DNA from 2 places in the Streptomyces sp. NPDC058470 genome. Region 1 is predicted to be linked to the other one. Evidence: predicted binding sites of a transcription regulator. Region 1 holds the regulator's gene; the other holds the start of a gene.
The links. Region 1 encodes HspR, which represses chaperone genes until heat shock. Its sites were predicted from a motif close to TTGAGNNNNNNNNNCTCAA; they were not measured.
Positions count from the first base shown of each region.

Region 2: lon (endopeptidase La) is a predicted target of HspR. The motif match lies at 1,190-1,208, and genes of this name have one in related genera.

Region 1 is NZ_JBHXMF010000017.1:95,422-98,627, forward strand. It holds gene ACFWP7_RS15160 (fibronectin type III domain-containing protein) at 1-1,077, shown strand, start outside; gene ACFWP7_RS15165 (heat shock protein transcriptional repressor HspR) at 1,136-1,588, opposite strand; gene dnaJ (molecular chaperone DnaJ) at 1,596-2,783, opposite strand; gene grpE (nucleotide exchange factor GrpE) at 2,817-3,206, opposite strand, start outside.
Region 2 is NZ_JBHXMF010000024.1:87,451-90,656, reverse strand. It holds gene ACFWP7_RS19480 (GNAT family N-acetyltransferase) at 1-589, opposite strand, end outside; gene ACFWP7_RS19475 (hypothetical protein) at 708-992, opposite strand; gene lon (endopeptidase La) at 1,231-3,206, shown strand, end outside.

The DNA of each region.
Region 1 (3,206 bases):
CTGGTGAGCGGCCCGACGCCGATCAGCGGGAGCGCCTACGCCGACGACATGCCCACGACCGGCGAGACCTACTACTACGTCGCCACCGCCGTCGACGCCCACGGCAACGCATCGCCGCCCTCGGGCACGGCCGAGTACACGTCGAAGGACATCGACACCACCGCCCCGCTCTACGCCCCGGACGACGTGACGGCCGTCGATGGACAGCACGGCGTCACCCTGAACTGGTCCTGGAGCGCGGACGCGGACGACGACATCTCGTCCTTCTACGTCTTCCGGGACGGCGCGGGGATCGGCCCACCGAGCGGAGAGTCCTACGTGGACACCGAGATCGAGCGTTCCACGACGCACACCTACTGGGTCCGGGCCGTGGACCGTCACGGCAACCTCGGCCCCGTCTCGAACTCCGTCACCGTCGACCACGTCGGCGACTACACCGCCCCCGCCGCAGTGACCGGCCTGACCGCGACGGCGATGGGGAACGGCGTCAGGCTCGACTGGGACGACAGCCCCGCCGAGGATGTCGCCGACTACCGCATCCACCGGGGTGTGTACACCGACGGCGCCTGGGCGTACACGGACATCACCGACAGCCTCCCGTTCGGCAGCATCTGGTCCCAGAACCGGGACGTGAACCTGCCCGACGGCGAGAACCTGCGGTACGTGGTCGTGGCCGTCGACAAGGACGGCAACGCCCTGGACCTCGACTCCGCCGCCGGCGTCAAGGTCACCGAGCTCGACATCGTGCCGACGGAGACCTACGCGAACGAGTCCGCCTCGGGCAGCATGACCGTGATCGCCGAGGACATCGCCCAGGGCCCGAGCCTCCGCGTGAACTACGTGCGCGAACTCGACCCGCACGGCACCGCGACCGGGTTCAACGTCTACCGCTGGGACGGCTCGACCGGTACCTATGCGCTGCTCACGGACACTCCCGTCGGGCTCAGCGACTCGTACCACGACAACACCGCACCGGCCGCCACCACCGTCTTCTACAAGGTCACCGCCGCATACGCGGACGGCACCGAGGCAGAGACGGTCGGCGACCACGTGTTCCGCACCGGCACATCGGCCTGACACGCCGAAGGGGCCGGAAGGTGTGCAACCTCCCGGCCCCGTCGGCGCGTTGGAACCGCTACTCGGACGACCGCTTGGGCCGCCACACCACCAACGCACTCGTCTGCTGAACCTCCTGGTACGGGACCAGGTCGCGGCGGTACGAGGCGTGGACGGCTGCCTCGCGCTGCTGCATCGCGGCTGCCGCACCGTCCACCGCCGCCTGGAGTTCGGCGGCGCGCTGCTGGAGGGCGGCGACCTGGTTCTCCAGCTCGATGATGCGTTTGATGCCGGCGAGGTTGATGCCCTCGTCCTGGGACAACTGCTGGACGGTGCGCAGCAGTTCGATGTCGCGGGCCGAGTAGCGCCGGCCCCGGCCGGCGGTGCGGTCGGGGGAGACGAGGCCGAGGCGGTCGTACTGACGCAGGGTCTGCGGATGCAGGCCGGAGAGCTGGGCCGCCACCGAGATGACGTAGACCGGCGTCTCCTCGGTCAGTTCGTACGGGTTGCGTCGACGGCCGATTCCATCCATGGCGTCCTCATGCTCCCTTCGCGGCCTGGAACAGCTCCGCCCGCGGGTCCTCACTCGCGGTCGCCTCGCGGTACGCCTCCAGGGCGTCCCGAGCCTTGCCCGAAATCTCCGTGGGGACCGCCACCTCGACGGTGACCAGCAGGTCGCCGCGGGTGCCGTCCTTGCGGACCGCGCCCTTGCCGCGGGCGCGCATGGTGCGGCCGTTCGGCGTGCCCGGCGGCAGCTTCAGGGTCACCGCGGGCCCGCTCAGGGTGGGCACCTTGACCTCGCCGCCGAGGGCCGCCTCCGCGAAGGTGACGGGGACGGTGACGGTGAGGTTGTCGCCCTTGCGGCCGAAGACCGGGTGGGCGTCGACGTGCACCGTGACATACAGGTCACCGGCCGGGCCGCCGCGCTCGCCGGGGGCGCCCTTGCCGCGCAGCCGGATGCGCTGGTTGTCGCTGACGCCGGCCGGGATACGGACCTGCATCGTGCGCGAGGACTTGGCGCGGCCGCTGCCGCTGCAGACCTCGCACGGGGTCTCCGCGATCAGACCGCGGCCCTTGCAGTCGGGGCAGGGGTCGGTGAGGGAGAACCCGCCGCCGGAGCCCCGGGCGACCTGGCCGGTGCCGACACACGTCGGGCACACACGAGGTGTGCCGTTCGCGTCGCCGGTGCCCGAACAGGCCTTGCAGGGCGCCTGCGAGGTCATCCGCAGCGGAACCGTCGCGCCGTCCACCGCCTCGGTGAAGCTGAGCGTCACCTCGGTGTCGATGTCCTGGCCGCGCCGGGGCTGCGTACGGGTGCCGGTGGTCGTGCCGCCGCGGTTGAACAGCCCGCCGAACACGTCACCGATCCCGCCGCCGAAGCCACCGCCCTGCGCTCCGCCACCGCCCTGGGGGCCGCCTCCGAAGAGGTCGCCCAGGTCGAAGTTGAAGTTGCCGCCGCCTGCGCCCGGCCCCGGACGGAAGCCGCCGTTGCCGAAGAGGGCGCGGGCCTCGTCGTACTCCTTGCGCTTCTTGGGGTCCCCGAGGATGTCGTTCGCCTCGGAGATCTCCTTGAAGCGGTCCTCCGCCTTGGCGTTGCCCTTGTTGGCGTCCGGGTGGAACTCGCGGGCGAGCTTCCGGTACGCCTTCTTGATCTCGGCCTCGGTGGCGTCCTTGGGGACGCCGAGGACCTTGTAGTAGTCCTTCTCGATGAAGTCCTTGGTGCTCATCCTCGACGTCCCTCCTCTCTCTTGCCTTCAACGTCAGCCCTCGTCCGGGCCACCGCTCTCCTTGTCGTCCGCCGCCTCGGCCGTCGCGTCCTCGGACTTGACGGCCTGCGCGCCGGGCTGGGGCTCGGCGACGGCCACCCGCGCGGGGCGGATGGTGCGCTCGCCGAAGCGATACCCCGGCTGCAGAATCGCCACGCACGTCGTCTCGGTGACATCCGGCGCGTACGAGTGCATCAGGGCCTCGTGGATCATCGGGTCGAAGGGCTCGCCCTCCTTGCCGAAGGTCTGCAGCCCCAGCTTCGCCGTGACGGTCTCCAGCGACTCGCCCACCGACTTGAAACCGCCGACCAGTTCGCCGTGATCCCGTGCGCGGCCGATGTCGTCGAGCACGGGCAGGAGCTCGGTCAGGAGGTTCGCGATGGC
Region 2 (3,206 bases), on a different contig from region 1:
CGCGGCCCCGCCATCCGGCCAGCGTGGAGCCGCCCCACAGGCTCGCGAACTCGCTGCCCTCGCGAAAGGCCAGCCAGGCCGCGGAGACCACTTCACCGCCCGCCTCGGCGACGTACACGGCGATCTCGTCGGGGGCGGCGTCGACCCGGCCGATCAGGTCGTCGGCGAGCCAGCTCCAGTCGGCGCCCCACACCGTCGACTCCATCGCGGCGATCCGGTGCATGTCCACGTCCGCCGTGACCCGCCGCAGGACGACATCCTGCGGCACGACCGGCCGCCGTAGGGTCGCGATCTCCTCCGCGAGGCCGACGACCACCGTCTCCCGCTCCTCGGGCACGAAGCCCGCGGCGCACAGCCGCTCGGTGAGGTCGGCGGGGTGGTCGTGCCCCCGCGTCTTCCACTCCACCGCCTCGCCGCGCCCGGCGAAGTACTCCCGCTGCCGGGCGATCAGGCGGTCGAGTTCCGCCCCGCCCACTCCGAGGTCACGCGGACCACTGACCAGCCCGCGGAACTGCCCGACGATCCGCAGCAGCGGCCCGTCCTGTTCGTACGTGACCCCCGTGGGCGGGGTGGGAGCGGCGCCGCGCATCTCGTCGTCGTAGGCGGAGAGAAAGGAGTGAGTGTCGGTGTCTGTCACCGGGGAGACGGTACGGACCGTGCGGGGCGTCGCAACCGAATATGCGGACGGCGTCCCGGGCGGGGTCGGGTCAGGCGGTCGGCGTGGGCCCGAAACCGCCGTACGGTCGCAGAGGGATGATCTGGAAGTCCGACATCTGCTTCTGTGCCAGGGGAAGGGCAGCCACTGCTGCTTCGGCGTCGGCGAGTGATTCGGCCTCGAGGAGGAAGCACGCGCCTCGGGTGTCGCCGCGCAACCAGATCTGGCGGAGTGCTCCGTCGGCGTAGAGCCCTCGAACCGTCTCGGTCTCCTGAGGCAGGACGGCCGCGAAGTCCTCGTCGCTGAACCGGTCGCTGTAGCGCTGGGTGATCACCATGAATTGCACACGCCGAAGCTATCAAGGCGCCGCAGCGTGTCCGATCCCGCCCTCGCGGCTGCGGGCCTCCGGGGCGGCAGTGGTGCGGGGCTCCGGGATGGCGGCGGTGTTCGTGCGACGTTCCGCACAGGGGCACGCGCGGCCCCCGATCGCTGACAGCGAACACGCTCCGGGGAACACCAGAGCGCTCACAAGCATTGAGTCCACATAGCTCAACTTGCTTGTCGAGAGGAAGATCATGGCTGCCGATACGACGTCCACGCCGCTCAACCTGCCTGTGCTGCCGCTCGACGACGAGGTCGTGCTGCCCGGAATGGTGGTTCCGCTGGACCTGAACGACACCGATGTGCGGGCCGCGGTGGAGGCCGCCCAGGCTGCCGCCCGCTCGACACCGGGGAAGCCGCAGGTGCTGCTGGTGCCGCGGATCGACGGGACGTACGCGGGCACGGGTGTGCTCGGCACCGTCGAACAGGTCGGCCGGCTGGCCGACGGCGACCCGGGCGCGCTGATCCGCGGCCGCGGGCGCGTCAAGATCGGCGCAGGGACCACGGGTCCGGGAGCCGCTCTCTGGGTGGAGGGGACGCGCGTCGGGGAGACCGTGCCCGAGCCGCTGCCCGGCCACGTCACCGAACTGATCAAGGAATACAAGGCCCTCGCCACCAGCTGGCTGCGCAAGCGCGGCGCCTGGCAGGTGGTGGACCGCGTCACGGCGATCGATGACGTGTCCGCCCTTGCCGACAATTCCGGGTACTCACCTTTCCTTTCCACCGAACAGAAGGTGGAGCTGCTGGAGACCGCGGACCCGATCGCCCGCCTGAAGCTCGCCACCGAGCAGCTCCGCGAGCACCTCGCCGAGCAGGACGTCGCCGAGTCCATCGCCAAGGACGTACAGGAAGGCGTCGACAAGCAGCAGCGCGAGTTCCTGCTGCGGCGCCAGCTCGATGCCGTACGCAAGGAGCTCCGTGACCTCAAGGGGGAGGGCGGGGAGGACGAGAGTGACGACTACCGCTCCCGCGTAGAGGCCGCCGACCTTCCGGAGAACGTCCGCGAGGCCGCTCTCAAGGAGGTCGAGAAGCTGGAGCGCGCGAGCGACCAGTCGCCCGAGGGCTCCTGGATCCGGACCTGGCTGGACACCGTCCTCGAACTGCCGTGGAACGAACGCACCGAGGACGAGTACGACATCCAGGGCGCCAAGGCGATCCTCGACGCCGAGCACGCGGGCCTGGAGGACGTGAAGGAGCGGATCACCGAATACCTCGCCGTGCGCAAGCGGCGTGCCGAGCGAGGGCTCGGCGTGGTCGGCGGCCGCCGCGGCGGCGCCGTGCTCGCGCTCGTCGGACCTCCCGGCGTCGGCAAGACCTCGCTCGGCGAGTCCGTCGCGCACGCCATGGGTCGCAAGTTCGTCCGGGTCGCCCTGGGCGGCGTACGCGACGAGGCCGAGATCCGCGGACACCGGCGTACGTACGTCGGCGCGTTGCCCGGCCGGGTCGTCCGCGCCATCAAGGAGGCCGGATCCATGAACCCGGTGGTGCTCCTGGACGAGATCGACAAGGTCGGCTCCGACTACCGCGGTGACCCCGCCGCAGCCCTCCTCGAAGTGCTCGACCCCGCCCAGAACCACACCTTCCGCGACCACTACCTGGAGGTCGAACTCGACCTCAGCGACGTCGTCTTCCTGGCGACGGCGAACGTCCTGGAAGCCATCCCGGAGGCCCTGCTCGACCGTATGGAGCTGGTCCGCCTCGACGGCTACACCGAGGACGAGAAGGTCGTCATCGCACGCGACCACCTGCTGCCGCGCCAGCTGGAGCGGGCCGGTCTGGAGAAGGACGAGGTCACGCTCGACGAGAGCGCGCTGCGCAGGCTCGCCGGGGAGTACACCCGGGAGGCTGGCGTACGGAACCTGGAGCGCGGCATCGCCCGGCTGCTCCGCAAGGTCGCGGCGCAGCACGAACTCGGCGAGCGGAAGCTGCCGTTCACGGTGACCGAGGACGATCTGCGCGGGCTCATCGGGCGTCCGCACCACGTGCCCGAGTCCGCCCAGGACCCGGCCGAGCGCCGCACGGCGGTGCCCGGCGTCGCGACGGGACTCGCCGTCACGGGCGCCGGCGGTGACGTGCTGTTCGTCGAGGCCTCGCTCGCCGACCCGGAGACGGGCGCGGCGGGTCTGACCCTGACCGGCCAGCTGGGCGACGTGATGAAGGAGTCCGCGCA